2 regions of the Paenibacillus andongensis genome follow, and region 2 is predicted to be linked to the other one. Evidence: predicted binding sites of a transcription regulator. Region 2 holds the regulator's gene; the other holds the start of a gene.
What was found. Region 2 encodes LexA, which represses DNA repair genes until DNA is damaged. Its sites were predicted from a motif close to CGAACATATGTTCG; they were not measured.
Positions count from the first base shown of each region.

Region 1: a site for LexA is predicted at 3,128-3,141, ahead of NYR53_RS02000 (carbohydrate kinase). Genes of this name have one in related genera too.

Region 1 is NZ_CP104467.1:416,025-422,723, reverse strand. It holds gene NYR53_RS02010 (Ig-like domain-containing protein) at 1-2,511, shown strand, start outside; gene NYR53_RS02005 (hypothetical protein) at 2,667-3,056, shown strand; gene NYR53_RS02000 (carbohydrate kinase) at 3,208-4,311, shown strand; gene NYR53_RS01995 (pseudouridine-5'-phosphate glycosidase) at 4,320-5,234, shown strand; gene NYR53_RS01990 (CehA/McbA family metallohydrolase) at 5,318-6,583, opposite strand; gene NYR53_RS01985 (carbohydrate ABC transporter permease) at 6,595-6,699, opposite strand, start outside.
Region 2 is NZ_CP104467.1:4,405,077-4,411,775, forward strand. It holds gene NYR53_RS19985 (1,2-dihydroxy-3-keto-5-methylthiopentene dioxygenase) at 1-319, shown strand, start outside; gene NYR53_RS19990 (HAD family hydrolase) at 397-1,188, opposite strand; gene NYR53_RS19995 (DUF896 domain-containing protein) at 1,232-1,414, opposite strand; gene NYR53_RS20000 (LysM peptidoglycan-binding domain-containing protein) at 1,555-1,962, opposite strand; gene lexA (transcriptional repressor LexA) at 2,110-2,727, shown strand; gene NYR53_RS20010 (aminopeptidase) at 3,274-4,512, opposite strand; gene glnA (type I glutamate--ammonia ligase) at 4,623-5,963, opposite strand; gene NYR53_RS20020 (MerR family transcriptional regulator) at 6,004-6,414, opposite strand; gene NYR53_RS20025 (methionine gamma-lyase family protein) at 6,510-6,699, opposite strand, start outside.

The sequences.
Region 1 (6,699 bases), 3.7 Mb from region 2:
GCAGCCGATGAGATTTCTAAACTCGTCCTGAATAAAAACGAACTTGCCTTGCAAGTCGGAGATACAGCCAATCTGACGGCAACCGCCATTTTTGTAAGCGGCTCTACGGAGAATGCGACCGTCAAAACCGATTGGAACTCAGGCTCGACCGATGTTGCCTCCGTCTATGCGGGTGTGGTAACAGCCAAAAAAGAAGGCAAGGCCGTGATTACTGCCACCTATATGGGTAAAACCGTAATCGTTAACGTCGATGTTAGCAAAAAAGTAAAATCGTTAACCAAAGATAAACAGTCTCTAGCTCTTCGCCTGAATGCGACTGATCAAGTTAAGATTACAGCTTTTTACGATGACGGCACTTCCGATGATGTAACGAGCAAGGCTGATTATACCGTTGATACCAGCTCCACTGTGACGGTAACGAATGGTCTAGTGAAGGGGCAGAATCCCGGCAGTGCGACGATTACAATTAAATACATGAATCAATCCCTCACATTGCCAGTCGATGTAGAAGTTGTAAGACGTATTGATGCTCAGAAATCAAGTGTATCTTTATTGTTAAACGGAACAGAGAAAATAAAACTGATGGCTACCTATCCAGACGGTACCATCGACGATGTATCCGACAAAGCGGTATGGACTACGGATAAAGCGAACGTTGCTGATGCGATTAAAGGTACTGTTACCGGTTACGGTGTCGGTACAGCTAACCTCACTGCGACGTACGGTACCAAGTCAACAACGATTAAAGTCGATGTGGATAGCACGGTTAAACTTTCCTTAGATAAACCCAATATCTTATTGAAGAAAAATGCGACAGAAAACCTAAAACTAGAAGCTACTTATGCCGACGGGACAACGGCTGATTTTACAGATCGCGCCGAATGGGCTTCGAGTGATGCAGATATCGTACAAGTAACCAAAGGTAAGCTGTCCGCCGTATCCATCGGTGAGGCAACGATTTATGCCAAATATGGCGATAAAGTGGTCACAGCTAACGTAGACGTTGAAGTTCCTCGCCGTTTAGTTGTAAGTTCCGACCTTCTCTCTTTACAAGCAGGTCAAGAGCAATCCCTTATTCTGACTGCTACTTATGCCGATGGCACAAACGGACCCGTCACGGATAGCGCTGTCTGGAGCGTGGATACGGATACGATTGCTTTTGTAAGCAAAGGAAAAGTAACCGCGTATAAATCCGGTGAAGCTACAGTAACTGCGGAATACGGCGGTAAAAAAACGACAACCAAAATCGAAGTCGATATCCCTACCATCATCAAACCAACTAAGAAAATCGTTAATTTACAAAAGGGCGGGTCTGATAAGGTTACGTTGACTGCTTATTTTAAAGACGGAAGAGAATTAGATGTCACCTCCAAAGCAGAATGGACGACCAGCTCCAAAGATATCGCCGAAGCTCGCAGCGGTGAAATCACAGGGATCTCTACCGGTACAGCAACGATTACAGGGAAATACGGTACACGCACAACTAGCATTCAAGTTTCGGTTGGCGTACTAAAAAGTTTGACGGTCAGTCAAGAAAAGCTTGTCATGAAAAAAGGCGATTCCGTTACTTTAACAGCAGAAGCTATTTATACCGATGATACAAAAAACAGCAACGCAGCCGCAGATGTCATCTGGACAAGCAGCAATGTCAAAGCAGCCACTGTTGACGGAGGTAAAGTAAAAGCTTTAGCCTCAGGAGAAGCGACCCTAACCGCGCAGCTGGATAGCAAGACAGTGACCATAACTGTCCAAGTCGATATGGCCAGTGATCTATCGGCGAATGTCGCCAATCTCGTTTTTGACATGAATGAAACAAGATCTATCGTTCTGACGGCTACAGATGCTAGCGGCGCAGCCCGTACTGTAACCAATGAGGCTGAGTGGAAATCAAGCAGCACCACCATCGCGACAGTATCCAAAGGTGTTGTAACACCAGTTTCCCGAGGCAAAGCAACCATAACGGCAACTTATGGCGGCAAAAGTGTCTCCATTCCGGTCGAAATCGGTGTGATTCAGACACTAGTCGCTGATAAATCTTTCATCGTCACCAAAAGCGGCGAACAAGTACAAGTGAAATTAACCGCTACTTTAGCGGATGGCACTACCAAAGATGTCACCTCAACGGCAACCTGGAAAGTCATGGCCTATAAGCTAGGAACCGTTACAGATGGGCTTTTCACAGCTACTGGTTCAGGTAAAACAACGATTACCGGGTCCTTCGGCGGCAAAATGGTCGCTATACCCGTGGAAATCGATTCACTGAAATATTTGAAAACTGATGTTGTCAAAATCGAGCTGCAAGAAGGCAAAACGGCTCAGATTGAGGCGTTGGCTACCTACACAGATGGGTCCGAAGAAGATGTAACCAAACCTGCCCTATGGACATCGTCGAACATCATGATTGCTGATGTGAAGGATGGTATCATCCGAGCAACCGGTAAAGGGTCTGCCAGAATTACGGTCACGTATTCCAACATGAGAACGACCGTACAAGTGACAGTCACGAAGTAATACCATTGAAACCGTTGTTTCCCAGATTGGGAACAGCGGTTTTTTCTTATTTTCAAAGAAAAAAGCATAAGTTCTTGTACTTAGGGGAATATATCCATACCTGTACTTACAGAGCACCTACAGAACCAATTCAACAAGTCTTGGAGGTATGGATCATGGTTTCCAGATTTATAAAGCTGGGTATGATTTCTTTTTTGTCAATCTCGGCTCTCCTTGGAGCACATCACTATCGTATGCATTCCCCTAGCCAGCAAATGATTTCGCAAGTCGATAGCAGGGAAGCCGCCAAGCAAGGCGCACCGACTTTTTTTGACACGAATCCTTTCGGCATGCCTGGCGCGGATGGCAATTTGCGAACAATGGGCAGTATGAGTAGTCATTCGGCTGCATATGGACTTACGCCGCCAACGTCGATGAAGGCTTTGAAGGTCCATACCCAGGCAGTAAGTGGAGCAAAAGACAAAGCTTCGCCTTGGTGGAACTACCTAGGACTGCTTGGTTTAATCGGACTGCTCGGACTCGGCAATCGATCCCGGACTTCTTAGTGTGAAATGTGTTAAAGAAGCCTTATTCCCGGTTAAGGGGAAGGCTTTTTTCTGTTTCGCCAAATTATTTACGGACATTTGTTTGCACTGTGGACATTTGTTTTAATTTACGTTAAACTAAAAGCAGTTATTCGTTTGAAAGGAGCTTTTCATGGATCGTGAACAGCAAATTTTAGCACTCATACGTCAAAATCCATTTATTTCACAAATTGAAATAGCCAGTGCCATTGGCATTTCCCGATCTGCTGTTGCCGGCTATATCGCTGCGTTGACCAAGAAAGGTACGATCCGAGGCCGCGCCTATGTCACCTCTGATGAGCAAACCATCATGTGTATCGGTGGTGCGAACCTCGACAGTAAAGCAGCCAGCAAGCAGGCCATTCGACTAGCTTCCTCGAATCCTGTCACGGTCACCGAGTCCTGCGGCGGTGTTGCGCGCAATATCGCGGATACACTTGCTGGTTTATCCTGCAGGACAGCACTCTTAACCGTTGTCGGAGACGATAAAGCTGGTCAATGGGTGCTTGAAGAAACACGAAAGCGCGGTGTCGACGTCAGCCAAACGATTGTCCTTCAGGGCGAGAACACGGGGACCTACACGGCGCTGCTCGATGCCACCGGCGAGATGTTTTTAGCTTTTGCCAACATGGAAATTTACGATAAATGCACACCCCAACTTCTGATGGACAAATGGTCCCATATTGCCGCTTCACAGCTCGTCATTGCCGATACGAATTTGCCTGTGGACACGCTCCAAGAATTAATTAAGCGCTGTAAAGAAGAAGGCATCACGTTATTCATCGACCCTGTCTCTTCCGAAAAAGCGAAAAAGCTCCCGAAGGAGCTTCATGGTGTTACAGCCATTTTCCCTAACCTTGAGGAAGCCTGTCAGCTTGCTGAGGCCTCGATAGAAATAATACATCAAGATTACAACAAGCTGGCTAAAGCTATTCGGGCACGGGGTGTGAAACACGTATTCATTACACTCGGCAGCGCGGGTGTGATGTATGTTGGCGAGGAAGGCGAGCAGCTTTTCCCTCCTATTCCTACCAACGTCGTGGAAGTAACCGGTGCAGGCGATGCTCTCGTCGCTGGTATCGCTTATGGTGTGATGCATCAACAAACCTATATGGACGCCTGCTCCTATGGTCTCGCTGCCGCACATATTACACTTCAAACTGATCAATCCGTAGCCAGTGAGCTAACTAAAGAACGACTGCAACAAACTATACAATCGATAACTAAAGGAGACTGATCCCTATTATGAACACATCCTACCTGACATTTACCGACGAAGTGAAAGATGCTCTCGCGAACAATAAGCCAATCGTAGCCTTGGAGACAACGATTATTTCCCACGGGATGCCTTACCCGCAGAACATTGAAATGGCTAAAAAAGTCGAACAAATCATCCGCGACAACGGCGCTGTCCCAGCAACGATTGGCATTATGGATGGTAAAATCAAGATCGGCTTGAACGAGCAGGAACTTGAGGCTTTCGCGACAACGGCTAACGTAGAAAAAGTTAGCCGCCGGGACTTCCCTTACATCCTGTCATCCGGCAAAATCGGCGCGACGACTGTAGCCGCAACGATGATCGGCGCGGCGCTTGCCGGCATCGAAGTGTTCGCTACCGGCGGTATCGGCGGTGTACACCGCGAAGGTGAAGTGACAATGGACGTCTCCGCCGACTTGACGGAGCTGGCTCAAACGAACGTCGCCGTCGTCTGCGCAGGCGTGAAGTCGATCCTCGATATTGGCCGTACGCTCGAGTATTTGGAAACCTATGGCGTACCCGTGGTTGGTTTCAAAACGAGCGAGTTCCCGTCCTTCTACGCCCGCGAAAGCGGCTACGGCGTTGACTTCCGCCTCGATGAGGCAGCCGAGGTTGCGGCTATGCTGCGCACCAAGTGGGAGCTAGGCCTTGCCGGCGGCGCCATCATCGCCAATCCGGTTCCCGCGGAATCCGCGATGAACCATCACGAGATCGAAGGCGTCATCCAGCAAGCGCTGGCTGAGGCCAAAGATCAAAACGTGACCGGCAAGAAGGTCACACCTTTCCTGCTAGCGCGCATCAAACAGCTGACCGAAGGCCGCAGCTTGGAGACGAACATCGCGCTCGTTTACCACAACGCGCAAACGGCCGCGCAGGTTGCGGTTGCCCTTAAGAACAAGTAGTCGAGTCCATCTGACCTCGACTTCTCAAAAAAACGAGCCCCAGAAGTTCTGGTGGCTCGTTTTTTAACGTTTAATGGCTAGCATTATGCCATATACAAAGGATTACTTACAGATGCAAGGAGCATTTCATGCACCTCAACAAAATACCGCCACACCTCTGCCCGATAAAAGCTTCGGCCTGCCAGTTCACCCAGTAACTCGAGCGAATGCTCCGTATAAATAACACATGAACGCTCGACACCTCGATTCGAGATGAGCTTCACCTCATCCCCTGCAAGCAGACCAGACACCACAAGTTTTGCATTTCCTTCACGTTCAGGCGCGCCCATAGGCACTACATCGCCCATATTATACTTCCCTGCGTTCAACTCCATGACCGGCCCCTCTGGCGAATAGCTTAGGAAAACGCGCCCTGTATCGATACCCTCCAGTATGCCGTCAACGGTTCGAGAAGATGCATACACCCAGGTTGTCGGCGAACTATGACTAACGTAGCCTCCAAACCGGTGCATATCGCTGCCGCCTACGGCGATGAGACGTTTGCCCATGCAAAGCTGCCCATGCCACCAGTCGAGCGTCTTACGGTTAGCTTCCCGCCAAGGCCCATTCCAAATTTCCACCCAATCATAATCAACCTGGAAATCCCATTCCCAGCCGCAATTCGGACAATGGGGATGGTTCAGCACGACACGTGCCCCGTTCGCTCTTGCTTCACGTATACGTTCCTGCACCTGCTCCGAGCTAGTCGCACGGAAATCTCCCACAGGCTTAACAACACCTAAGAAGTTCGCATGGCCGTGATTCGTCGTCAATTCCATTCCGGGGATTAGAACAACGCCCGTTTCATGCGGATAGGCAAGGTTTTGGCTGTACGTGTTATGATCCGTCATGGCTAGAAAATCGCAGCCCAGCTCTTCCATAATCCGCGCATTCTCGGATAAAGTCAGGGCTCCGTCACTGTGGACAGTATGCATATGAAGATCACCCTTCAGCCAACGACCTTCCTTGGGTGTGCAAGCAACCTTCACAGATACGGTGCATCCTGCCGATGGAATTCGGTACGTGCCTAGCAGCACACACCATTCCCCCTCCTCCAAATACCCAGGTACATATCCGGGAGTCGCCTTTTCAAGCTCCACATAAAACTCCGTTCGCGCGCCTCCGCTCCAGCCTCTTACTTGATCCGTATCCTTTACACCAAGATCAATGACGCAATCCCCTGGTCCATGGGCTTCCACTTCTATGCTAACGTGAATACGTTCCATGCCTGAGGCCACTTGAAAAGGAACCTCCAAATAACGATCGGCTTCCTCACTTGCAATGAAACGAGATATCGTCACGATGCTCATAGGCTCTCCCCCTATTCTTTCGTAGCACCGACCATAAGGCCTGTTACGAAATATTTTTGCACAAATGGATAAATAACTACCAATGGAATCAAAGCCAGCATCACACCGGCCATTCG
Region 2 (6,699 bases):
TTGGGATGTTATCGCACTTTCCGATTCAACACCTAACATCGAAGAGCTCCTGAAGAAATTCGAACAGGTGCACACCCATACAGAAGATGAAATTCGCGCAATCGTTTCTGGACGAGGGATTTTCATTATCAAATCCGAAGGCGAAGTTGGCTATTTTGACGTTGAACTTGAACCAGGTGATGTTATCTCCGTTCCTGAAAACACGAACCATTTCTTCACACTAATGGATAATCGCGAGATCGTTGCCGTTCGTCTTTTCATCGAAAAAGATGGCTGGATTGCTTATAACATTGATGATCCAGAATTTATTAAAGCCTAATTCTATTATATGAACAAAAACCCAACTGCGCTGGACTTAACGTCCTAAGCAACCGCTGGGTTTTTGTTTATTTTATGTTATCCGTTCGTAATAATCGGCAAAATATCTTGAAGACGGGAAACCTCATACGCAGGAACAATCTCATCTCCACTTTGAAGCCCATGATGATTAATCCAAATATTGCGCATACCAACGCTGCCAGAACCAAGAATATCCGTAGTCAATTTATCTCCGATCATGATTCCTTCCTCTGCTTCTATCCCGAGTAATCCCAATGCATGGTTGAAAATAGATGTTGCAGGCTTACCAACACCAAATTCACCAGAGATCACAATATGATCAAAGTATGGCGCGATTTTGGGGACACCTGCTAATTTTTCCTTTTGCAGATCTGGCGAGCCATTCGTTAACAACAGCAATCGATAGTTGCCTTTCAAAGCGTCCAACACTCGGAACGTTTCCTCATAAACGTAAGGACGGCGGCGGCGTTCTGCCGGAAAAAGTTCTCCAAGCTTATACCCAAGCTCACGATCCTCTATTCCCAGCGCACCAAGCCCTCTAGTCCAAGACTCTGTGCGATATCCTGGCGCTAGTTTCTCAAGCTTACGAAAGTTCTCATTCTCACCTTGTGTGAAATTTGCCCATAAGCCTTCAAAAGGATTAATACCTATCATTTTCGTAAATGCAAAAGTTTCATAAGATTCATATAAAGAACGCGCTTCTTTGCGAACGGAAGCTTCCAATTCTTCAGGATTTACGGCTACGTGTTTCGCAGCTTCAGCACATGTCGCTTCGAATGCTTCCTGCACACTGCGATCATCCCACAGAAGCGTATCATCTAAATCAAAAAGTACGGCTTTCAACGTCATCATTCATTTCCCCTTTTGAATGTTGTATCTATATGAGCAGCGATTACTCTTCGTCCGTAAACTTGATGGAATCAAGTTGAACTTTAAGATTGCCACGAAATGCTTCAATATACTTCTTTCTGAGTTCGTTGCGTTCATCGATTTCCGCATCGGTTAAGCCAACTGTTTTCGCTTTACGAGCAAGCTCATTAATACGTTCGATATTTTGTTCCATGTTGTCACTCATCGTAATCCTCCATGTCAAAAATTCAATATGAGTACTACTTTGCCATCCCTATTAAGGAATGTCAAGAGACAACAAAAAGAGGCATAGGAACATGTCCAAGCCTCATCGTGTTTAAAGTCTATCAAGAAAGCATAGTGAAATTAAGGAAGCAATAAAACCTGTCCTTCTTTCAGGGAGCTCGTGGTTAAATGATTGATTGTCTTCAATTTATCTACGTAAGAACGAATGTTCTCGTTGCCTTTATTGTGAGTGGAAGCAATTTCCCAAAGTGTATCTCCGCGTTGAATGACGACTTGATCTTGAGCGACAGCTTTCGGAGAAGAGTTAATAGAAGTAACGGAAACTGTGGTCTTTGCAGTTGCTGCTCCATCCCCTGCATAGGCTTGAACCATAGCACCAAATGAAAACACCGTACCAAGAATGACTGCTAATAGGATGAAGCGAACAATCGCTTTTGTATTACTAGGAATAAAAGTCATCCCTTTGGATGGGCTAGCAGATCTATGAGGTGTGTGTGTTGTGTTAGTGTTTGAATAAGCCATATACATGAATAATCATCTCCCAAACATTTGTTCTGATATTAGAATAACACGAACACATGTTTGAGTCAACCCTTTTCTCGAACTTATGTTTGTACGAACTCGGGTTCTATGTTATACTTTGGGTAATGATTCCCAGTATTGGAGTGATAACTATTGAGTAAGATTTCGCAGCGTCAACAAGCTATATTGGAATTCATTAAGAATGAAGTGAAAGATAAGGGGTATCCACCTTCCGTTAGAGAAATCGGCGAAGCTGTTGGACTAGCTTCTAGTTCTACTGTGCATGGTCATTTGGAGCGTCTTGAGAAGAAAGGTATGATTCGTCGAGATCCTACTAAGCCTCGTGCTATTGAAATTCTAGGCCTAGACGGTGCTGAAACGCATTTTGCAGTTTCTGTAGCTCGCGTCCCTCTCGTTGGTAAAGTTACAGCCGGAGTACCTATTACTGCAACAGAGAACATTGAAGACTACTTCCCTCTTCCTGTCAGCATGGTAGGAGATAATAATGTGTTCATGCTTAGCGTCATGGGTGATAGTATGATCGAAGCGGGTATTCATAATGGCGATTATGTTATCGTTAAGCAGCAGCAAACCGCGAATAACGGAGACATTGTTGTAGCGATGACCGAAGATGACGAAGCAACGGTGAAACGCTTTTACAAAGAAAAGGATCATATTCGTCTACAACCGGAGAACTCGGCTTTGAAGCCTATCCTTTTGAAACATGTTACGATTCTTGGCCGTGTCATTGGTTTGTTCCGGGATATGTAATAGACATACAGCCCTTATTCTACTTACAATACCAATGAGAAAGAACCGAGAGGACAATAGTCCCTCGGTTCTTTTCGATATTAACAGGCTAAATGGATGAAGTTATGGATCAACTGGGTGAACTTAGCAGATAGTAGTCCAACAAATCCAAATTATGGATTTAAAAAAGTTAATGATATGGGCTTTAATCCCATCATAGCCAAGAAGGCTGAACTGTCGATTCAGATAAGAGTCTTTAGAGACTGCTATTGACTCATTAGGATCGCAGTTTGCTGAATTAGAAGCTTCTAGAGACTTCTATTCGGTAATATTGGGTCCCTTTTGCTTCAATTTCAAGGAATAGAAGCCTTTAAGGACTTCTATTCTAAAAATCACAACACTTTTGGATAAATTAACGGTCTCTATAGACTTCTATTTTCCAACTACTAACTTTTATCTTTATCTCCATCTTCCGTCTTCCATCTGCTCACTGCTCACTATCCTATTGATAAACCCAAGAGTACTTCGACCATTGAAATTAAGCTAAAATATTAGCTAAATAATCAACTAAAAAGCAATCGCCCAATTCCCACGACGGAAAATAGGTTCAACGGTACCATCACCAAGGACACCATCGATCTCAAGATCAGCCGTCCCGATCATGAAATCCACATGAATCAAACTGGTGTTCCCACCTCGGGCTTTTAACTCTTCACTTGATAAAGTGACACCACCTTGCAAATTGATCGGGTAGCAGCTTCCTAAAGCCAGATGGCAGGATGCATTCTCATCGATGCCCGTATTGTAGAAAATGCGGTCAAGATTAGAGATCGGCGAATTAAAAGGTACGAGAGCAACTTCTCCCAAATACCGTGCGCCCTCATCCATATCCAGCAACTTTGCTAGATGTTCATAGCCGACTTCCGCCTGATAGTCCACAACTTTACCGCCCTCGAACTTGAACGAAAACCGATCCACAAGCGCCCCATTCACATTTAATGGCTTGGTGCTCGACACCGTGCCATTGACTCCCGTTCGCTTAGGCATCGTGAAAACTTCCTCAGTCGGCATATTCGCTACGAATCGAATTCCACTTGCGTTCTCCGTATCACCGCCAAGCCAAATATGGCCTTCCGGCAGTTCGACTCGCAAATCTGTTCCTGCCGCTCGATATTGAAGCGCCTCGTATTGCTTCTCATTCAACACGCTGCGAACGCGCTTCAATTGATCCATATGTACTCGCCATGCCGCAATCGGATCATCTTCATAAACACGATTTATCCGGAAAATGTCCTCCCACATCGCATCGACCCGCTGTTCTTCAGGCAAATCGGCATACACTTTGGATGCCCACGCCACCGTAGGCGCTTTGATTAAGCACCAACTGAACTTACTTGTTCTCACATAATGCTGATACTTAGCTCTAGCCGTAGCCATCGCTTTAGATGCTCTAGAAACCAAACTTGCATCAATGCCCGCGTACAAATCAGGATCCGGCACTTTGATGTTCAGCAATGCTCCACCGTTTTCTACAAAACGTTCTAACATACTCGTATACCACTCTGGATAATAATCAAAAGCTTCATCATGGGCATATTCAAATCTACTGCGAGTTATCACATCATCCTGCCAGTGTACTTGAACAAAATTCGCCCCTGCCTCGTAGGCTTTCTTAACAATGAGTCTAGTCAATTCTATGGATTCTATCGGCGACTCTATCATCAGATCTTGGCCTTTACCGAGGTTAACTCCTATTTTAACAACAAGTTCAGCGTACTTTTCCAAATTTTTCTGAAAGTTGTCTATCATACGTATGATCTCCTTCGCGTGAAAAAGCCCATCAGCTCAGAATATTTCCTGAAGAATGACGGGCTTTTCGTATCTAATTGTTGCATGAATATCAACTTGCTAAGCGATTAGTACAGGGACAGATATTGATCTCTCTCCCATTGGTGAACTTGTGTTCTATACATATCCCACTCGATTTCTTTAAGTTCATAGAAGTGAGCCAAAGCATGTTCGCCAAGTGTATCGCAAATTACATCATTGCGAAGCAGCTCGTCCAACGCTTGTTTCAAGTTCAATGGCAATGTAGGAATGCCCTCGCTCTCTCTTTCTTCTTCAGTCATAACATAAATGTTACGATCGGTAGGAGGAGGAAGCTGCATTTTGTTCTTGATGCCATCCAGTCCGGCAGCAAGCATTACAGCAAGCGCCAAATATGGATTAGCAGCCGGATCCGGGTTACGAACTTCAACGCGAGTGCTTAATCCACGGGATGCCGGAATTCGGATCATCGGGCTACGATTACTTGCCGACCAAGCTACATAAACTGGCGCTTCATATCCAGGCACTAGACGTTTGTAAGAGTTAACAGTAGGGTTCGTAATCGCAGCGAAAGAACGTGCATGACGAAGTACACCCGCCATATAATGTCTAGCTACATTACTTAAACCTAATTTATCGTTCTCTTCATAAAACGCATTCACATCACCTTTGAATAACGATTGGTGACAGTGCATACCAGAACCGTTCATGCCGAACAAAGGTTTAGGCATAAAAGTCGCATGCAAACCATGCTGTCTAGCAACGGTTTTGACAACGAGTTTGAAGGTTTGAATTTGGTCAGCCGCTTTAATCGCATCTGCATATTTAAAGTCGATTTCATGTTGACCTGGCGCTACTTCATGGTGAGATGCTTCAATTTCAAAGCCCATCTCTTCAAGCGTCAACACAATATCGCGGCGACAGTTTTCGCCTAAATCCATCGGAGCCAAATCGAAATATCCACCTTGGTCGTTCAGTTCCGTTGTTGGATTCCCTTTTTCATCTGTTTTGAACAAGAAGAATTCTGGTTCTGGACCTACGTTCATAGCCGTAAAGCCCATTTCTTCAGCTTGTTTCAAAGCATTTTTCAAGATCGCACGCGGATCTCCTGCGAACGGTCTGCCATCAGGCATATAGATATCACAGATTAAACGTGCAACTTTGCTCTCAGTTACCCAAGGGAAAATAACCCATGTATCCAAATCAGGATACAAATACATATCAGACTCTTCAATTCGCACATAACCCTCGATGGAAGAACCATCGAACATCATTTTGTTGTCGAGTGCTTTTTCGAGTTGGCTGTAAGGAATTTCTACGTTCTTGATGCTTCCCATCAAGTCTGTAAATTGCAAACGAATGAACCGAACATTTTCTTCTTTGGCAATACGTAAGATGTCTTCTTTGGAAAAATTATTGTTGTAGCTCACGTGTGCAGTCTCCTCTCAATTTACAAGCGGTTAGGAATTGCTATTTATAAAATCGGGAAAGCTGACCTTGAATCAGAGATACCTGATCAGGGCGTTTACCTCCGCCAATCAACTGCTGCTTAAGCATTTTGTGCAGTTGGGAGTCGGTTAATTCTTTACGCTTCACTTCTGTGTGTTCGTTCAAAATCGTTGCATCTTCTGAATCTTTATCAACAGGGAGAAGAACCTGCTTGATCCCGGCGATGTTCACGCCTTTTTCAATTAAATCTTTAATTTCAAGAAGTCGTTCTACATCATTAAACGAATACAGTCGTTGATTACCAGCTGTTCTAGCCGGAATAATAAGTTCATGCTGCTCATAATAACGAATTTGTCTGGCGGTTAAATCAGTCAGCTTCATGACGATCCCGATCGGGAATAACGCCATATTTCTACGTATTTCATCACTCATGCTAATCACTCCTGGTCAGTAAGTACCTCTCCACTATTGTACCTTTGTAACAAAAACGTGTCAAGGAGTGTTAGGTTTGTTCACAGTCTTATTTTTCATAACAATCCCTTGTCTTCCATATGTTGGATCGCTGTTAATACCCCTAACTTACAGTGTGAATAGGTAAGCCCGCCCTGTAAATAAGCGATATAAGGCTCACGAATCGGCGCATCCGCGGACAGCTCCAGACTGCCGCCTTGGATGAACGTCCCGGCTGCCATAATGACGGGATGCTCATAGCCGGGC